3 regions of the Enterobacter cloacae complex sp. IR5418 genome follow, and region 3 is predicted to be linked to each of the others. Evidence: predicted binding sites of a transcription regulator. Region 3 holds the regulator's gene; each other region holds the start of a gene.
What was found. The regulator LexA, encoded in region 3, represses DNA repair genes until DNA is damaged. The targets are predictions, from matches to a motif close to TNCTGTATGTACATACAGNA.
Positions count from the first base shown of each region.

Region 1 (6,903 bases), on a different contig from region 3:
GCTTTCCCGCTGGCGTACCTAACCCCATGCTGCCGGAAAACCGACAAAGTACCCGGCTGGCCGTCATCGAACATCACGCGGATGCTGGCATCGCCTGGGACGGTGATTTCGATCGCTGCTTTTTCTTCGACGAGCGCGGAAATTACGTTGAGAACTATTACCTGGTGGGGCTGTTTGCTGAACATTTTCTGCGGCGCTATCCCGGCAGTCGCGTCATTCTGGACCCCCGCTTAATCTGGAACACGCTCGACGTGGTCGCACACTGCGGCGGTACCGCAATCGTCAGTAAAACCGGACATGCCTTCATCAAAGCCCGGATGCGCAAGGAAGACGCCATTTACGGTGGCGAGATGAGTGGCCATCACTATTTTCGCGATTTTAACTACTGCGATAGCGGCATGATCCCGCTGATCCTGATGCTCCAGATCCTGGGCGCGGCCGCGCAGCCGCTCTCTCATTGGGTGCGCCACGCGCAGGCCCGCTACCCGGTGTCTGGCGAGATCAACCTGACGGTCAGCGACCCGGCTGCCCTCCTCCATGACGTCGCCGCGCACTATGCCCCCGCCGCAGCCGGACGCGACGACTGTGACGGCCTGAGCCTGGCCTTCGCAGACTGGCGTTTTAACCTGCGCGCCTCCAATACCGAGCCGCTGGTTCGCCTGAATGTTGAAACGCGGGGAGATGCCGCCCTGCTTGTCCATAAAACCCATGAAGTTTTGATGCTGATTTCTGCCCTGCAAGCGGCTAAGGAGACGTTATGACCTCTCTGTCATTACGGCATATTCATAAAAAGTACGATAAAAACGTCATCGTGGCGGATCTGTCACTGGAGATAGCCTCGGGAGAATTTATCGTTCTCGTTGGCCCCTCCGGGTGTGGGAAATCGACGCTGCTGCGCATGATTGCGGGTTTAGAGACGCCCGACAGCGGCATGCTGATGATGGGCGATGAGGATGTCACCCATCTGGCGGCGGGCAAGCGAAGCCTGTCGATGGTTTTCCAGTCCTACGCCCTCTATCCGCATATGACCGTGCGGGAAAACCTCGCTTTTGGCTTGCGTAATATCCGTACCCCGGAGGCCTGCATTGCGCAGCGCATCTCTCATGCCGCCGCCATGCTTAGGCTGGACGAACTGCTCGACCGGCTTCCGCAACAGCTATCCGGCGGCCAGCGCCAGCGCGTGGCGATAGGTCGTTCTATCGTCCAGCAGCCCGCGCTATTCCTCTTTGACGAACCGCTTTCCAATCTGGACGCCGCTCTGCGGGTTGAAATGCGCCAGGAGATCCAGCAGCTCCACAATACCCTGAAAAACACCATGATTTACGTCACGCACGATCAGGTCGAAGCGATGACGCTGGCCGACCGTATCGTGGTGATGTGTAAAGGCAATATTGAGCAGACGGGTACGCCGCTTGAGTTGTACAACGCCCCGGCGAACCGCTTTGTGGCTGAATTTATCGGGACGCCAAAAATCAATATGTTACCCGCCGTCTGGCAGCAGGGCGCATTGCATATCGACTCTGATACCGTTTTTCCGCTTTCGCGGCAGCCCGCAGGCATTCAGGAGGGGGCGCCGGTGTTTGTCGCGATCCGCCCTGAACACCTGCGTTATCAGCAGCCGGGGGATTTTAGCCTGACCGGAAAAACGCGGTTATGCGAACTGCAAGGGGATTCCACACTGGTGTGGCTGGACGTAGCAGGGCACGCCGTGTGTCTGAAATCCTTCCAGCAGTTGAGTCTGCCCCCGCAACAGCGCATTACGCTGACCGTGCAGGAGGCTCATCTGCATCTCTTTGACGCGGCAGGTCAGCGGATTGCATTGTCCGAAAATGCCGCCTGAGCGCGATGTCAGGCGGCAAGGAACGCGCAAACTTACGCCTGACGCAAGTTCTGCGCCGCCTGCACCATATTCGCCAGCGCCGCACGCGTCTCCGGCCAGCCGCGGGTTTTGAGTCCGCAGTCCGGGTTCACCCACAGGCGTTCCGCCGGAATGCGCTGGGCGGCTTTTTTCAGCAGCGCTTCAATCCATTCCACGCTCGGCACGTTCGGGGAGTGAATGTCGTATACGCCCGGCCCGATTTCGTTCGGGTAGTCGAACTCTTCGAACGACTCCAGTAGCTCCATGTCTGAACGCGAGGTCTCGATGGTGATCACATCGGCGTCCAGCGCGGCAATGGAATCCATGATGTCGTTAAATTCGCAGTAACACATGTGGGTGTGGATCTGGGTGTCGTCCTTCGCCACGGCCGCGTTGAGGCGGAACGCCTCCACGCCCCACTGTAAATACGCATCCCAGTCGCTACGACGCAGCGGCAAGCCTTCACGCAGCGCCGGTTCGTCGATCTGAATAATGCCAATCCCTGCCGCTTCCAGATCCGCCACTTCATCACGCAGCGCCAGCGCAATCTGTCTGGCGATGGTTTCGCGGGATACGTCTTCACGCGGGAACGACCAGCAGAGAATGGTCACCGGACCCGTCAGCATGCCTTTTACCGGCTTGTCGGTCAGAGACTGGGCATACTTCGCCCACTCCACCGTAATCGGTTCCGGGCGGCAGACGTCGCCGATCACTACCGGCGGCTTCACGCAGCGGGAGCCGTAGCTTTGCACCCAGCCGTTCTGGGTAAAGACGAAGCCGTCCAGGTGTTCACCGAAATATTCCACCATGTCGTTACGCTCGGCCTCACCGTGCACCAGCACGTCCAGACCCAGACGTTCCTGCTCGACGATCGCCTGCCTGATATGTTCCGCAATGCCGGTGCGGTAGTGATTCGCATCCAGGTTGCCCTTTTTGAAGTCCAGCCGCAGGCCGCGGATCTCGGTCGTCTGCGGGAAGGAGCCGATGGTTGTGGTGGGCCATGCGGGCAGGTTGAAACGGGCGCGCTGCGCTTCGGCGCGCACCTCATACGGGCTGTGGCGCTGGCTGTCCCGGGCGGTGATGGCCGCCAGACGTTTTTCTACTGCCGGGTTATGTACGCGCGTTGAGTGACGACGTGCCTGGATCGGGGCGCTCCAGTCGCTAATCGCTGCCGTGTCGCCGCTGTTCAGCGCGTCGCGCAGCAGGGCCAGCTCCTCACACTTTTGCAGGGCGAAGGCAAACCAGCTTTTCACCTCAGGGTCGAGGCGGGTTTCCACGCTCAGATCGATCGGACTGTGCAGCAGCGAGCAGGATGATGCCACCCACAATTCACGTTTGCCGACAATGTCCTTAATTTGTGCGTATTTCTCGGTCAGATCGGCACGCCAGACGTTACGACCGTTCACCAGACCGGCAGAAAGCAGCCACTCCGCAGGCAGCCGCTTATGCAGTTCTGTCACGTCGTCTTTGCCGTGAACGAGATCAACGTGCAGGCCCTGAACCGGCAGCGCGGTAATAGTGTCGAGGTTCGGCGTTACGCCCTCGAAATAGGTGGTCAGCAGCAGCTTCACCTGGCCCGTGAGCGCGTCATACGCCGGTTTAAAGGCATTCAGCCACGCCTGCGGCAGCTCCAGCACCAGCGCCGGTTCATCGATTTGCACCCACTGAATGCCACGCTTGCCCAGCTCAATCAGCACCTGTCTGTAGACCGGAAGAATATCGTTCAGCAGGCTGAGGCGGTCAAACTGTTCGCCCTTCACTTTACCCAGCCACAGGTAGGTGACCGGCCCCAGCAAAACGGGCTTCACCTGGTGGCCCAGCGCCAGCGCTTCGTCTACTTCGTCCAGAAGCTGGGTCCAGGTCAGCTTAAACTGCTGACCCTTAACGAACTCCGGCACCATATAGTGATAGTTGGTGTTAAACCACTTGGTCATTTCCGCCGCTGCCGCTGGCTCACCCGTTGGCGCGCGGCCACGGCCAATGCGGAACAGGGTATCGATATCCACCGATCCATCGCTGTTCTGATGACGAGCCGGCACGTTGCCCAGCAGCAGGCTGGTGGTCAGAACATGGTCGTACCAGGCGAAATCGCCCACCGGCAGCAGGTCTACGCCCGCCTGTTTTTGCTGATCCCAGTGGCGGGCGCGCAGCTCGCGCCCTACCGCCAGCAGTTCTTCGCGGGTAGCGTTGCCCGCCCAATAGCTTTCTTGCGCTTTTTTCAGCTCACGACGCAGACCAACGCGAGGGAAACCGAGAGTGTGAGTGCGGATTGTCATTTTTTCTTCCTCTAATGTGTTGTAAATCCTTTGGATTTTGAATTTAGGGAAGGCGGCAAGTTTGCTCATCCCCGGGAGCTTACATGAGTAAGTGACCGGGGTGAGTAAACGCAGCCAACGCACCATAAATTTAAAAGACGAAGGATTTTAGCCGTCCAGATGTTTACACTTCTATAATTGGCGGGTACTGTATATTCCTCAAGCGCAAAATGTTCATGGCGGAGTGAAGGACTTTCATGATCGAGATAAAACACCTGAAAACGCTACAAGCGTTGCGGAACTGCGGTTCTCTTGCGGCGGCGGCGGCCACGCTGCACCAGACCCAGTCTGCCCTTTCTCACCAGTTCAGCGATCTGGAACAACGCCTCGGCTTTCGTCTGTTTGTGCGTAAGAGCCAGCCTTTACGCTTTACGCCGCAGGGCGAAATTTTGCTTCAGCTGGCGAATCAGGTGCTGCCGCAGATTGCCAGCGCGTTGCAGTCCTGCAACGAGCCGCAGCAGACCACCCTGCGCATCGCCATTGAGTGTCACAGCTGTATTCAGTGGCTGACCCCCGCGCTTGAGAACTTCCGCCAGAAGTGGCCGCAGGTGGAGATGGACTTCAAATCCGGCGTCACGTTTGATCCGCAGCCGTCGCTTCAGCAGGGTGAACTGGATCTGGTGATGACCTCAGATATTCTGCCGCGCAGCGGTCTGCACTATTCGCCGATGTTTGATTTTGAGGTGCGTCTGGTGCTGGCCCCGGATCATCCGCTGGCTACCAAAACGCGCATCACGCCGGAAGATCTGGCAACGGAGACGCTGCTGATTTACCCGGTGCAGCGCAGTCGTCTGGATATCTGGCGTCACTTTCTGCAACCCGCGGGCATCAGCCCACAGCTGAAAAGCGTGGATAACACGCTGCTGTTAATTCAGATGGTGGCGGCCAGAATGGGGATCGCGGCGCTGCCGCACTGGGTGGTCGAGACGGTTGAACGCCAGGGTCTGGTGGTCACCAAAACCCTGGGTGAAGGACTGTGGAGCCGTCTGTACGCCGCCGTGCGCGACGGCGAGCAGCGTCAGCCGATTACGGAAGCGTTTATTCGCTCAGCGCGGAACCACGCGTGCGACCATCTTCCGTTTGTGCGGAGCGCGGAGCGACCCAGCGGCGATGTACCCACAGTGAAGCCAGGATCACCGATCCCCCAATAAGGAAACTCGGCCAGTGCGGCTGCTCCTGCCAGATGGCGAGGTTTACCAGTAGCCCCGCTGGCACATGGACGTTGTTCATGATCCCCAGCGTCCCGGCGTCTACCTGCGTAGCGCCGTAGTTCCACATAAAGTAACCCAGCCCCGACGCCACAACGCCCAGCCAGACCAGAACGCTCCATTGCACGGTAGTGGTCGGCAGCTTTTGCGGATTGCCGAGCATAAACCACGCCGCTACCGCGACAATCGCCGCGCCCATATAGAACCACGCAAACGCGTTATGCTGCGGCATCGGGCGGGTCTCCATCAGGCGTTTGTAGCCCACCATCCCGATGGCGAAGCTGATATTGGCGAGCTGGACGAACATCAGCCCGGTCCAGAAGTGATCGCTGACTTTGTCATAGCGAATAATCGCCGCGCCAATCACCGCCAGCGCGGCGCTCAGCAGGTATCCCCAGCGCAGACGGCGCTTGCTGAGCAGGTCGTAAATCAGCGTGATGTAGAGCGGCGTCAGCACGGTAAAGAGCAGGAATTCGGAGACGGACAGATAGACGTAGGCCCGGAAGCTGAACAGATACATGATGCCGAGCTGCATCGCGCCCACCAGCATATAGAGCAGGATCGTTTTCAGCGATTGTCCCCGCGTGCGCAGAAACGGCAGGAACACCAGCGCCGCCAGCCCTACGCGCATCAGCACGGAAAAGTAGCTGTCGACCGATCCGGCAAGGTATTCGCCAATCAGACTAAAGGAGAAGGCCCACAGGATAGTGGTGATAATGAGTAGCGCCACAATGCTTGTCTCTGAGAAAGAAGGAGAGGCATTGTAGCGAACTCTTTAGTTGACATCTGAACAATAAACAACCGAATGAAGATTATTCAAGGAACAGTTTGCGCAGATACTTAGGCACGGCGTTATCGCCGTTGGTGCCGATCACTTCCAGCTCCGGGTGCAGATCTTTCAGACGCTGGTGTGCGTTCTGCATGATGCAGCCTTTACCCGCCATCGAGAGCATCTCGGCGTCGTTCATGCCGTCACCAAAGGCGATGCAGTCTTTCAGATCAAAGCCCAGCCGTTTTGCTACCGCTTCCAGCGCATGGCCCTTGGAGACGCCGCCCGCCATCACTTCCAGACAGGTCAGGGTGGAGAAGCTTACGTTCACGCGATCGCCCCAGCGGGCGTTGATCGCCTGCTCCAGCGGCAGCAGCGCTTCATGGCTTTCACAGGTAAAGAACACCTTGCTGATCCCTTCAGGATCCAGCAAACCCGGCTCGTACAGTGAGTACTGGAATACGGCTTCCTTGAAGAAACGCATTTCATCCGGGCGATGACGGTTCATAAACCACTCGTCGTCGCGGTAAACGTTAGTGACGATATCCGGGTTGTTATGCACAATGCCGAACAAATCGGTGGCGATGTCGCGATCGAGATTGTGGGTAAAGATCAGGTTGCCATCCGTGTCATGTACGCGCGCGCCGTTGGAGGTGATCATGTACGACTTGATCTCCAGATTATCGCGGATCTGCCCCACGTCCACGTGGTGGCGGCCGGTAGCGAAGACAAAGTTCACGCCACGGGCAGTCA
Region 1 covers NZ_JBMKHS010000009.1:102,692-109,594, reverse strand. Annotated here, with positions in the region: gene ACOTX7_RS09790 (phosphomannomutase CpsG) at 1-761, shown strand, start outside; gene ACOTX7_RS09785 (ABC transporter ATP-binding protein) at 758-1,840, shown strand; gene metE (5-methyltetrahydropteroyltriglutamate--homocysteine S-methyltransferase) at 1,873-4,134, opposite strand; gene metR (HTH-type transcriptional regulator MetR) at 4,371-5,324, shown strand; gene ACOTX7_RS09770 (carboxylate/amino acid/amine transporter) at 5,212-6,111, opposite strand; gene yigL (sugar/pyridoxal phosphate phosphatase YigL) at 6,194-6,903, opposite strand, start outside.
Region 1: metR (HTH-type transcriptional regulator MetR) is a predicted target of LexA. The motif match lies at 4,320-4,339, and genes of this name have one in related genera.

Region 2 (6,903 bases), on a different contig from region 3:
GCGTAAAGAAGAAATACCCGGCCACAATGATAACGATCGGCAGGACGTAGAGCGGGAAAAACTGCACAAAAATGGTATGACGCGGAACGACAATGCGCGATTCAATCTGCTCGCGGCTCATCCCGTCCGGGCCTTTCGCCTTCTCAAGTATCAGTTGATCTTCCACCCCTTCGCGTAAAAAGCGGGTCTGGCGGCTCATGCGCGCGCCGGAGGCCTGCAACGCCATCGCGATGAATATTAACGCATAGATTATCCAGAATCCGATATTAAGCTGGTTGTGAAAATCCGGCGTGGGCGAGTTGAACCAGAAGACGTTCAGGAACGGGGTGTTGAACCGCATCATTTCAATCATGACGTGGGCAAAATCAAGCATGACGGCATTAATGCCCGGCTGTTTTTCGCTGTGATCGTACATAAATTTGAGTACGGAGATCAGCGTTGAAATCAGGGCGGGAATGAAAATAACCCAACCAGCAATACGTTTTAAGACCGCGATGCGTCCAGCCTGTTGATACGTCATTCGTTCCTCTTCATAAAGACGCGTTATTTGTGCCTAAGTCTACCTGCTGTCGGTCATTTTCGCCCGATCTTTGAATACAATATGCTAAATTGCTTGTGCTTAGCACCGTTCGTCTTACCCCCCAAGATAAGGAGATGTTGTAATGTCGACACCGCGCCAGATTCTTGCCGCTATTTTTGACATGGATGGATTGCTGATTGATTCCGAACCCCTGTGGGATCGGGCTGAACTGGACGTGATGGCCAGCCTTGGCGTCGATATCAGTCGCCGTAACGAGCTTCCCGATACCCTGGGGCTGCGCATCGATATGGTGGTTGATCTTTGGTATACCCACCAGCCATGGGTTGGCCCGGATCGCGACGAAGTCACGGCGCGTATTATCAACCGCGCTATCTCCCTCGTAGAAGAGTATAAGCCTCTGTTACCGGGCGTACATGACGCTATCGCCCTGTGCAAGGCGCAAGGGCTAAAAGTGGGGCTGGCCTCCGCCTCACCGCTGCATATGCTGGAAAAAGTGCTGACGATGTTCGGGCTGCGCGACAGCTTCGACGCGCTGGCCTCGGCCGAAAAGCTTCCTTACAGCAAACCGCATCCGCAGGTGTATATGGATTGCGCCGCAAAACTGGGACTGGATCCGCTTACCTGCGTGGCGCTGGAAGATTCAGTTAACGGCATGGTGGCGTCTAAAGCTGCACGTATGCGCTCTATCGTTGTACCGGCTGAAGAAGGCCGACACGATCCCCGTTTTGCCCTCGCGGATGTCAGGCTGACGTCTCTTGAAGAATTGACTGCCCGCCATTTGCGCGGGGAGTAATGCTCCTTCAGGCAGCTTCGGCTGCCTGCATCACAAAATCAAAACATCGTTTTACTTTATTTGCTTTTCTCATTCCAGACTCCTATCCTTACGTGCAGAATGACAATAATCTGACTTCTGAGGCACGTATGATACTGGATGCTTTTACTCTGGCAGGAAAAGTGGCGATCGTAACCGGGTGCGATACCGGTCTGGGGCAAGGCATGGCCATTGCCCTCGCCCAGGCAGGCTGCGATATCGTGGGAGTTAACCGCAAAGTTCCTGACGAAACGGCAGCGCGCGTGACGGCACTGGGACGTCGCTTTATTGCGATCCGCGCCGATCTTGGCAAGCAGGCGAGCATTCAGAGCGTGGTGGATACCGCAGTCGCTGAGATGGGACGCATCGATATTCTGGTTAACAATGCTGGCACTATCCGCCGTGCCGATGCGCTGGAATTTAACGAGAAGGACTGGGACGAGGTCATCGATCTCAATCTGAAATCGGTCTTTTTCCTCTCCCAGGCAGTGGCCAGACAGTTTATTGCGCAGGGTCAGGGCGGCAAGATCATTAACATTGCCTCCATGCTCTCCTTCCAGGGCGGCATCCGGGTGCCCTCTTACACGGCCTCCAAAAGCGGCGTGCTGGGCCTCACCCGCCTGCTGGCGAACGAATGGGCAGCGTGGGGGATTAACGTGAACGCTATTGCGCCGGGCTATATGGCGACAAATAACACCCGGCAACTTCGCGATGATGAGCAACGTAGCCAGGCAATCCTTGACCGTATTCCGGCGGGCCGCTGGGGACTGCCGGAAGATTTGCAGGGTCCGGTGGTGTTTCTGGCCTCGTCAGCGTCCGATTACGTTAACGGCCATACCCTCGCCGTAGACGGTGGCTGGCTGGCCCGCTAGCCGCGCGTTTGTGACAAAGAGTTACACCGTCACCTCTTTCGCACACTGTATAAAAACCCTATACTGTATGAATCGACAGTTTACCGGGTTTTATTTTTATCATGACGGCGGAAGGCCACCTGCTTTTTTCACTTGCTTGTGCAGTGTTTGCCAAAAACGCTGAACTGACCCCTGTGCTGGCACAGGGGGACTGGTGGCATATTGTCCCTTCTGCCGTGCTGACCTGCCTGCTGCCGGACATTGATCATCCCAAATCATTCCTTGGTCAGCGGCTGAAGTGGATTTCAAAACCCATCGCCAGAGCCTTTGGTCATCGCGGGTTCACCCACAGCCTGCTGGCCGTGTTTGGCCTGCTTACACTCTTCTATTTGAAGGTTCCGGAGAGCTGGATCGTCCCGGCGGATGCCATTCAGGGCATGGTGCTCGGCTACTTAAGCCATATCCTCGCCGATATGCTGACGCCAGCGGGTGTACCGCTGCTCTGGCCTTGCCGCTGGCGTTTCCGCCTTCCGATCCTTGTACCGCAAAAAGGCAACCAGCTGGAGCGCGTTCTGTGCATGGCGCTGTTTGCGTATGCCATCTGGATGCCACAGACATTGCCCGAAAATGGTGCAGTGCGCTGGTCATCGCAGATGATCAACTCGCTGCAATTTCAGTTCAATCGTTTTATTAATCACCAGATTGAACATTAAACCGACAATATAATCACTTTTGTCATAAACCATTCCATATGGATATAAGCGCGACATCACACTTCTGATAACCTTGCGCCAACAGGTTCGGTAAAAACCGGCCGTATAATAAATCAGGAGAACGGGGATGAATTTTCCACTCATCGCGAACATTGTCGTGTTCGTCGTATTGCTATTGCTTCTCGCCCAGGCTCGCCACAAACAGTGGAGCCTGGCGAAAAAGGTACTGGTCGGTCTGGTCATGGGCGTGGTGTTTGGCCTGGCCTTACACGCCATTTACGGCTCCGATAGCCCGGTACTGAAAGATTCCATTCAGTGGTTCAACATTGTCGGTAACGGCTATGTACAGCTGCTGCAAATGATCGTTATGCCGCTGGTGTTCGCCTCTATTCTGAGCGCCGTAGCCCGTCTGCATAATGCTTCTCAACTGGGTAAAATCAGTTTCCTGACCATTGGTACCCTGCTCTTTACCACGCTGATTGCCGCGCTGGTGGGTGTGCTGGTGACCAATCTGTTTGGCCTGACCGCTGAAGGTCTGGTGCAGGGTAGCGCTGAAACCGCGCGTCTGACGGCGATTGAGACCAATTACGTGGGTAAAGTGGCCGATCTGACCGTGCCGCAGATGGTGCTCTCCTTCATTCCGAAGAATCCGTTCGCTGACCTGACCGGTGCAAGCCCAACCTCCATTATTAGCGTGGTGATTTTCGCGGCGTTCCTGGGCGTGGCTGCACTGAAGCTGCTGAAGGACGATGCGCCGAAAGGCGAGCGCGTACTCATTGCCATCGATACCCTGCAAAGCTGGGTGATGAAGCTGGTGCGTCTGGTCATGCAACTGACGCCGTACGGTGTTCTGGCGCTGATGACCAAAGTCGTTGCAGGATCGAACCTGCAAGACATTATCAAGCTTGGCAGCTTCGTGATTGCTTCGTACCTGGGGCTGGGCATTATGTTTGTTGTGCACGGTATCCTGCTGGGCGTGAACGGCGTTAGCCCGCTGAAATATTTCCGCAAAGTCTGGCCAGTGCTGACCTTCGCCTTCACCAGCCGTTCCAGCGCGGCCTCTATCCCGCTGAACGTGGAAGCGCAGACCCGTCGTCTGGGCGTACCGGAGTCTATCGCCAGCTTCTCGGCCTCCTTCGGCGCGACCATCGGGCAGAACGGCTGTGCGGGCCTCTACCCAGCGATGCTGGCCGTGATGGTTGCCCCAACCGTGGGTATCAACCCGCTGGATCCGGTCTGGATTGCGACGCTGGTCGGTATCGTGACCATTAGCTCCGCCGGTGTGGCGGGCGTGGGCGGCGGCGCGACCTTCGCTGCGCTGATCGTTCTCCCTGCGCTGGGACTGCCGGTGACGCTGGTTGCCCTGCTGATCTCTGTTGAACCGCTGATCGATATGGGTCGTACCGCGCTGAACGTGAGCGGCTCAATGACGGCTGGCACCCTGACCAGCCAGTGGCTGAAGCAGACCGACAAAACGATTCTCGAGAGTGAAGAAGATGCCGAACTGGCACATCGTTAATCACTGCTGAAAGAAAAAAACCGCCTGCGGGCGGTTTTTTTATGGCTGTTATTCTTCAACCTCTTCATCCTGACGGGTCTGCACTGCCCATCGCTGCGCCGATTCTGGCACCGAAAACGCAGGGGAGCGACGGAAGTGCTCGCCAATCAGCACGAAGGCAACGTATTTACCCCGTAACATCCAGACATCGCGAAAACCATCCACTTTCAGGGCATGGTCAGGCGGCGCGGGTTCAACGCGGGGCACATAGCTAATAACCTGGCGGTTTTGTTGACGAAGAGGTTTCATAAGCGACGGGTTCACTAAAACAAATTCTTAAAGCAGGAAATTTCTATCATAGCCGATTCTCCCCCCACCCGTCGCGCCTGACGTGTGGCAGATGGCTCCTTTCGCTAATCACTTATCTGAAAACGCTTAGTTCGCCTGCTAATTCATCACATTGTTCTATCCTTAATAGGTTTTTCAGGAACGAACTAAGGAGAAGCGTGCAATGTCGAACAACGATAAACCACATCAAGCCCCCATTCATGGCACCGAAGAATCTCAACCGGGAATGGACTCACTCGCCCCTGCGGATGGTTCTCATAAACTCTCCCCTGGCCCTTCGGCGCCGGGCGAGCAACCGACTGCGCCGGGCAGCATGAAGTCACCCGATGCGGATAACGAGAAGTTAAAATCTCTCGACCCGCATCGCAAAGGGGGTGAAGGTTATGCGCTGACCACCAATCAGGGCGTGCGTATCGCCGACGACCAGAACTCCCTGCGCGCCGGAACGCGCGGCCCGACGCTGCTGGAAGATTTCATCCTGCGGGAAAAAATCACCCATTTCGACCATGAGCGTATCCCTGAACGTATCGTTCACGCGCGCGGCTCAGCGGCGCACGGCTATTTCCAGCCGTACAAGAGCCAGAAAGAGATCACGAAAGCGGATTTCCTTTCCGACCCGAACAAAATCACGCCGGTATTTGTACGCTTCTCTACCGTACAGGGCGGCGCTGGCTCGGCTGACACGGTGCGTGATATCCGCGGCTTCGCCACCAAATTCTATACCGAGGAGGGTATTTTCGACCTGGTCGGGAATAACACTCCGGTGTTCTTCATTCAGGATGCGCATAAGTTTCCTGACTTTGTCCATGCGGTAAAACCAGAGCCACACTGGGCCATACCGCAGGGACAAAGTGCGCATGACACCTTCTGGGACTACGTCTCGCTGCAACCGGAAACCCTGCACAACGTGATGTGGGCGATGTCTGACCGGGGGATACCACGCAGCTATCGCACCATGGAAGGGTTTGGGATCCACACCTTCCGTCTGATCAATGCCGAAGGCAAGGCAACGTTCGTGCGTTTCCACTGGAAACCGGTCGCGGGGAAAGCGTCCCTGGTGTGGGATGAAGCGCAGAAGCTCACCGGGCGCGATCCGGACTTCCACCGCCGCGAACTGTGGGAATCCATTGAAGCCGGTGATTACCCGGAATACGAACTGGGGTTGCAGCTGATCCCGGAAGAGGATGAGTTCAAATTCGACTTCGACCTGCTCGATCCAACCAAGCTTATTCCGGAAGAGCTGGTGCCGGTTCAGCTGGTGGGCAAAATGGTGCTTAATCGCAACCCGGATAACTTCTTCGCAGAGAATGAGCAGGCTGCGTTCCACCCGGGCCATATTGTGCCGGGGCTGGATTTCACCAACGATCCGCTGCTCCAGGGCCGTCTGTTCTCTTACACCGATACGCAAATCAGCCGTCTCGGTGGTCCCAACTTCCACGAGATCCCAATCAACCGTCCGACCTGCCCGTACCATAACTTCCAGCGTGACGGAATGCATCGCCAGGATATCGATACCAACCCGGCAAACTACGAACCGAACTCCATTAACGATAACTGGCCGCGTGAAACTCCACCGGGGCCAAAACGTGGCGGATTCGAGTCGTATCAGGAGCGCGTGGATGGAACAAAAATTCGTGAGCGCAGCCCGTCGTTTGGTGAGTATTACGCTCATCCTCGCCTGTTCTGGAACAGCCAGACCCCGATTGAACAGCAGCACATTATCGGCGGTTTCAGCTTTGAACTGAGCAAAGTGGTGCGAACCTATATTCGTGAGCGCGTGGTCGACCATCTGGCGCACATTGATATTCAGCTCGCGCAGGGCGTGGCGAATAATCTCGGCATCACGCTGACTGACGAGCAATGCCATGCCGCACCGCCAAAAGACGTGAACGGGCTGAAGAAGGATCCTTCCCTGAGCCTGTATGCTGTACCTGGCGGGTCAATTAAAGGCCGCGTGGTGGCTATCCTGCTGAACGATAAACCCCGCGCCAGCGACGTGCTGGGGATCATGAAGGCGCTCAAAACCCAGGGCGTGCATGCCAAACTGCTTTACTCACGTATGGGCGAAGTGACGGCCGACGATGGCTCCGTCCTGCCGATTGCCGCGACCTTCGCCGGGGCACCGTCGTTGACCGTTGATG
Region 2 covers NZ_JBMKHS010000017.1:38,340-45,242, forward strand. Annotated here, with positions in the region: gene ACOTX7_RS14340 (YniB family protein) at 1-520, opposite strand, end outside; gene hxpB (hexitol phosphatase HxpB) at 663-1,334, shown strand; gene kduD (2-dehydro-3-deoxy-D-gluconate 5-dehydrogenase KduD) at 1,463-2,224, shown strand; gene ACOTX7_RS14355 (metal-dependent hydrolase) at 2,326-2,916, shown strand; gene tcyP (cystine/sulfocysteine:cation symporter) at 3,044-4,435, shown strand; gene cedA (cell division activator CedA) at 4,484-4,738, opposite strand; gene katE (catalase HPII) at 4,926-6,903, shown strand, end outside.
Region 2: ACOTX7_RS14355 (metal-dependent hydrolase) is a predicted target of LexA. The motif match lies at 2,286-2,305, and genes of this name have one in related genera.

Region 3 (6,903 bases):
TAGCAATCAATCTGCTCGGTCAGCTGCTCACGGGTCAGTGAACGCTGGCGAGAGGCCAGAAGCGCGGTACAGCACAGGTTCATGGCGTTTGCCGCACCGGCATTGTTGATGCGTACCATCAGCTCGGATGCGATGCCGTTGACCGTTGGCGTCAGCCAGGCCGGACGTACCGCCTCGATAGGATCGATAGACTCGCGCCACTCCGGAACATGATGGTTCAGATATGTCATCAGCGGCAGGGGTTCGCCAAAGTTAACGTATCCCTGGCCGAGGTTGCGCAATTTACTCAGCCCACGCAGCATCTGCGGCAGACTCTCTTTCTCTTTGGTCGCACCGCGCAGTTCTTTCGCGTAGGTGCCCACTTCCATCACGTGTTCATACCCGATGTAGATAGGCACCAGCGTGATAGGACGCGTACCGCCACGCAGCATGGCCTGAATGGTCATCGACAGCGTGCCGGTCTTCGGATCGAGCAGACGACCGGTACGGGAGCGCCCCCCTTCAACAAAGTACTCCACGGAATAACCGCGGCTGAACAGCTCGCCCAGATACTCCCTGAAGACGGTGGAGTAGAGCTTGTTGCCCTTGAAGGTACGGCGAATGAAGAAGGCACCCAGACGGCGGAAAATCGGGCCTGCTGGCCAGAAGTTCAGGTTGATACCGGCAGCAATGTGCGGCGGCACCAGCCCCTGGTGATAGAGGACGTAAGAGAGCAGCAGGTAGTCCATGTGGCTGCGGTGGCAGGGCACGTAGACAATCTCGTGGCCGTCGTGCGCTAACTGACGCACGCGCTCGGCGTTGTGGACGTTAATCCCCTGATAGAGGCGGTTCCACGTGAAGCCGAGGATACGGTCGGAGAGGCGAATCATCTCGTAGGAGAAGTTCGCGGCGATCTCTTCCATCAGCGCGATTGCGTTCTGCTGCGCTTTCTCGTGCGAAATTTTCTTGCTGCGCGCTTCGTCTTCTACGGCACGGGCAATCGCTTTGGAAGCCAGCAGCTTGTTGAAGAGATCCTGACGTGCCGGGAGACGTGGCCCAACGGCCGCCAGACGCTGACGTGCAAAGTGCATACGCGCAACGCGCGCCAGCTTTTGCGCAATAATTTTGTCGGTGCCGTGTTCATCCGCCATGCGGCGCAGTGAAACGGAAGGCGAGAAGCGGACAAAGCTGTCGCGTCCCAGCCAGGAGACGGCGAAGAACTTCTGAATGCCGTTGAGCATACGCAGCGGCGGGTTCTCTTCCCCTTTTTCGCGTCCCGGACGACGCCCAAACATTACCGACACCGGCACCATCTGCACGTCCAGTTCGGGGTTGCTGCGGTGCAGATCGAGGTAATCATGGAACAGCTTAATGGACTCTTCTTTCGGCGTGTAATAGGTGAACACGCGCGGTCCGCCATGGATGAACACGTAGCGCGGCAGCAGCGTACCGTCGACTTCCAGCGGTTCAAGCGGGTCAGGTAAATCATGCGCCAGACATTGAGCGCGAAGCGTAAGCAGGTCTGCCTTCGAGTTATAAGGCAAAACGTACATAATCGGGCGCGACGTATCGAGCCCTAATTCCAGCGCGGGTTCTGCTGGGATAGACTTACTTTTTACCAGTACGCTTAATGGTAAATTAAGTAATTTGTAGTAAATTCGTGGCCAGCCGGACATAAACGATGTAAAGCCTCTGGTTAATAATGCAATTGCGGCGCAAGGATAACAGAAAGCGCGCAAAATTTCTGTTGTTACCCGTCATACTTCAGGTTGCAGCGAAACGCGCTGCGCCTGTAGTAACTGACGCTATTTATCATAAAAGGTTCTTTTAATGGCCAATAATACCACTGGGTTAACCCGAATCATTAAAGCTGCCGGTTATTCATGGAAAGGTTTCCGCGCCGCATGGGTTAATGAAGCCGCTTTCCGCCAGGAGGCGGTTGCCGCAATCGTTGCGGTTGTCATCGCCTGCTTCCTTGATGTTGATGCTATCACCCGCGTACTGCTCATCGGATCTGTCCTTCTGGTGATGATAGTGGAAATTCTTAATAGCGCTATTGAGGCCGTTGTGGACCGGATTGGGTCGGAATTCCATGAACTGTCTGGCCGGGCGAAAGACATGGGTTCCGCTGCCGTACTGCTGTCGATTATCACTGCGGCGATCACCTGGGTCACGCTGCTTTGGTCGCATTTCCGATGAGCCTCGAGGAATAATTAAGTCCCTGGTTTTTTGTGCAGTTTTTGGTTCCAAAATCGCCTTTGACTGTATATACTCACAGCATAACTGTATATACACCCAGGGGGCGGTATGAAAGCGTTAACGACCAGGCAGCAAGAGGTGTTTGATCTCATTCGGGATCATATCGGCCAGACGGGTATGCCACCCACGCGTGCAGAAATTGCACAGCGTCTGGGCTTCCGTTCTCCTAATGCTGCCGAAGAGCACCTTAAGGCGCTGGCGCGTAAGGGCGTGATTGAGATTGTTTCCGGCGCATCACGCGGCATTCGTCTGCTGGTGGAAGAAGAGACCGGTATTCCGCTGGTGGGCCGCGTGGCCGCAGGTGAACCCCTGCTGGCACAGCAGCACATCGAAGGGCACTATCAGGTTGACCCAGGCATGTTCAAGCCGAGCGCCGATTTCCTGCTGCGTGTTAGCGGGATGTCCATGAAAGATATCGGTATTCTGGATGGCGATCTGCTGGCGGTACACAAAACGCAGGACGTGCGTAACGGCCAGGTCGTGGTAGCGCGCATTGACGATGAAGTGACGGTTAAGCGCCTGAAAAAACAAGGTAACACCGTTCAGCTTCTGCCAGAAAACAACGAATTCTCCCCGATTGTGGTGGATCTCCGCGAGCAGAGCTTCTCCATTGAAGGCCTGGCCGTCGGCGTTATCCGCAACGGTGAATGGCTGTAATCTCTTCCTGACAGGCTGTAGTTTCTCTACAGCCTGGCCTATTTTTGATTCCGGTACTTTCCATGGCATTGCTAACTTCTGCCGATAAGGCGTTGTGGCGTCTTGCGCTACCGATGATTTTTTCCAATATCACCGTTCCTCTGCTGGGGCTGGTGGATACGGCGGTAATCGGGCATCTGGATTCGCCGATTTATCTGGGCGGTGTCGCGATCGGCGCAACGGCGACCAGCTTCCTCTTTATGCTGCTACTCTTTCTGCGCATGAGTACGACAGGCCTGACGGCTCAGGCGTATGGTGCAAAAGATCCCCTCCGTCTGGCGCGTGCGCTGGTTCAGCCGCTTATCCTGGCGTTCGGTGCTGGCGCGTTAATCGTTCTGTTGCGAACGCCGCTGATTGATCTTGCGCTGCATATTGTGGGTGGCAGTGATGCCGTACTGGAGCAGGCCCGGCGGTTCCTCGAAATTCGCTGGCTCAGCGCGCCCGCGTCACTGGCAAACCTGGTCCTGCTGGGCTGGTTACTGGGCGTACAGTACGCCCGCGCGCCGGTGATCCTGCTGGTGGTGGGCAATCTGCTTAACATTGTGCTCGATCTCTGGCTGGTGATGGGACTGCACATGAACGTCCGGGGCGCAGCGCTGGCCACGGCAATTGCCGAGTACGGTACGCTGCTGATCGGTTTGTGGATGGTCTGGCGCGTGCTGGCGATGCGCGGTATCTCGCTTGCGCTGCTGAAAACGGCCTGGCGCGGTAACATTCGTAAGCTGCTGGCGCTTAATCGCGACATCATGCTCCGTTCGCTCCTGCTGCAACTCTGCTTTGGCGCATTAACCGTGTTTGGTGCGCGTCTTGGGCCAGAGATCGTCGCGGTCAACGCAGTGCTCATGACGTTATTGACCTTTACCGCTTACGCGCTGGATGGTTTTGCTTACGCCGTGGAGGCACATTCAGGGCAGGCCTATGGCGCGCGTGAAGGCGGCCAGTTGCGTGAAGTCTGGCGTGCTGCCTGCCGTCAGGCGGGTCTGGTGGCCCTGGTATTTGCCTTCGTTTACGCCTGTTTTGGCGAGCATATTGTCGCACTGCTGACCTCAATACCCGCGCTACGTGAGCTGGCCGATCGCTACCTTCTCTGGCAGGTGGTTCTACCCGTGGTGGGCGTATGGTGCTATTTGCTGGACGGGATGTTTATTGGCGCCACGCGGGGGGCGGAGATGCGCAACAGCATGGCCGTCGCTGCGGCGGGGTTCGGCCTGACGCTGCTGACCCTGCCATATCTCGGTAATCACGGTCTGTGGCTGGCGCTGGCGGTCTTTCTTTCACTGCGTGGCCTTTCGCTGGCCGTTATCTGGCATCGTCACTGGCGAAACAATACCTGGTTTCCAGCTTCGCACGATATATCGTAACGGTTAAAGATTCCGAATATAAAAACAACTGCCGAATCCTTAACTACAATAATAATCACGTCCAGCAGAAAAGAACGAAGCGGACGATACTCATAGACGCTTAACACGAGGACACGATTATGAATAAAGACGAAATCGGCGGCAACTGGAAGCAATTCAAAGGTAAAGCGAAAGAACAGTGGGGTAAGCTGACAGATGACGATATGACCGTCATTGAAGGTAAGCGCGATCAGCTGGTAGGTAAAATCCAGGAGCGCTACGGTTACGAAAAAGATCAGGCGGAAAATGAAGTCAAAGACTGGGAAACCCGTAACGACTACCGCTGGTAACCGGCACTATCCCCAAGGGCGGCTATAAGCCGCCTTTTTCTTTGGCTTTAACGTGGCTTTTTCTTCACCAGAATAGAGTGATCGTGCTGACAGGCGTCCTGATGGCGACATGACTCCACCTCCACGCAGGCAGAACATAAGCCGTGGGCTTCGATCACGTTATGGCGCAGCGCAAAGCCCATTCTGGCTGCCAGCGTATGCATAATATCTTCTACCCCTTCCGCACACTCCTCCTTCACCACGCCACAGCGATCGCAGATAAACATGGCGGACGTGTGAGTCGGCTGGTCAAAAAGATGGCACAGCACATAGCTGTTGGTTGATTCCACTTTATGCACAAACCCTTGCTCCAGCAGAAAATCCAGCGCCCGATAGACGGTCGGTGGCTTTGCCTGCGGCTCGCTTTCACGCAGCAGGTCGAGCAGATCGTAGGCGCTGATGGCACCCTGTTGCAGGCTCATCAGACGCAGTACCTCAAGGCGCTGCGGGGTCAGGCGCACATTGCGTTGCGCGCACAGCTTTTCAGCTTGCGCTAACAGCTCTTTTGTGGACTTGTCCATCGGGCACCTCGGATATGGTAAGGGGTGAAAACCCTCACTTTATCATGTTCTGCTAAAAACACCGAGATCCGCCAGGCTGTGCTATACCTGACGCATCGCAAATCGGGAGATCGCATAATGAAAAGACCTGACTGTATTCGGCACTGGCGGGACGTGGAAGGCGCCGATGACGCAACGTATCCTGACAGCAACGAACGTTTTTCTGTTGGCGCGCCGCTGGCCCGAAAGCTGGGACTGGGCCGCATTGGTATTCACCATGAACGGCTGCCGCCCGGACGCCGCACGTCTTATCCGCATGCGGAAAGCGACGAAGAGGAGTTTGTTTACGTTCTGGAGGGTTACCCTGAAGCCTGGATTAATGGCTATCTGTGGAAGCTCGAACCCGGAGACAGCGTGGGGTTCCCTGCCGGGACGGGCGTGTGCCATACCTTTATCAACAATACCGATGAAGAGGTGCGCTTACTGGTGGTGGGTGAGGCCAATAAAAAACATAACCGCATCTACTATCCGCTCAATCCGGAGTATGCCGCGACGCGCGAAGACCGCTGGGTGGACCATCCGCCGCAGTTTTTTGGGCCGCACGATGGAAAACCTGGGCGAAAATAATTTCCTCTTCTATAAATATTGATGGCCGTCACATATTACAACAGGCCGGGATGGAATTTAACTTAAGGAAATAGCGGGTCTTTTTGCACTTATTCACAGCAATAGTTCGTTCCTGTTTGGGTGATAACAGACAGGGTTAACTAATAACAAACTATTTACGAGCACACTGTGAAAAAACATTTTAAATTTTCGATGGTTAGCATTGCTGTCTCCTTTTTTATGGCAAATCAGGCGGGAGCAGCCAATACCTGGACGGAAGCGCGCAGTGACGCAATGGGTGGCACAGGCGTCGCGGCAGGGAGCTATGGCAGCGGGGCGTTAATCAACCCCGCATTGCTGGCAAAATCTAAGCCCGAGGATGATGTGACGGTCATTTTGCCGTCCGTGGGCGTGCAGATAACTGATGAAGACAATCTTCAGGACGAGATTGATACCATTAACGACAAAATCAATCATTACAAGGATGTGGTTGATAGTCTGACGCCCATTGAAGTTATCACCAATCCTCTAGGTTCGATTAATCAGTTCCAGGGCGCAGCGAAAGATCTCGCCGATGAGCTGGACTACCTGAAAGGCAAAACCGCACGCGCCACCGCAGGGGCGGGGATTGCCGTCAGTATCCCTAACGATGTCCTTTCCGTGGCCTTTATGGCAAAAGGCTATGCCCATGGCCGCGTCAGCTCATCAATCGATCAGCAGGACATTGATTATCTGCGCGGTATACAACGAAACGATGCGGTGGCTGCCGGTGTGGCGCTGGACGCCGCGCTAAACGGTACCGATCAGATCACCAAAAACCTTAACTCTACGGCGTCTGGTCGGGCGGCGATTGTGTCCGATTACGGTATTGCGGTAGCCCGTCAGTTCGATCTTGGCGGCGTTCCGGTTTCCGTTGGCGTCACGCCGAAGCTGCAAAAAACCTGGCTCTATAACTACACCACCTCGATCTACGACTATGACAGTAATAAGTGGAACGACAGCCGCTACCGAACCGACGACACTGGCTTTAACGTGGATGCCGGTATTGCCGCTGACTTTGGCGAACACTGGACGGTCGGGGTGAGCGGGCAAAACCTGATGTCGCGCGATATCGATACCAAAGATATCCGCATC
Region 3 covers NZ_JBMKHS010000014.1:34,225-41,127, forward strand. Annotated here, with positions in the region: gene plsB (glycerol-3-phosphate 1-O-acyltransferase PlsB) at 1-1,655, opposite strand, end outside; gene ACOTX7_RS12780 (diacylglycerol kinase) at 1,810-2,178, shown strand; gene lexA (transcriptional repressor LexA) at 2,287-2,895, shown strand; gene dinF (MATE family efflux transporter DinF) at 2,958-4,295, shown strand; gene ACOTX7_RS12795 (CsbD family protein) at 4,415-4,624, shown strand; gene zur (zinc uptake transcriptional repressor Zur) at 4,672-5,184, opposite strand; gene ACOTX7_RS12805 (cupin domain-containing protein) at 5,302-5,790, shown strand; gene traF (conjugal transfer protein TraF) at 5,983-6,903, shown strand, end outside.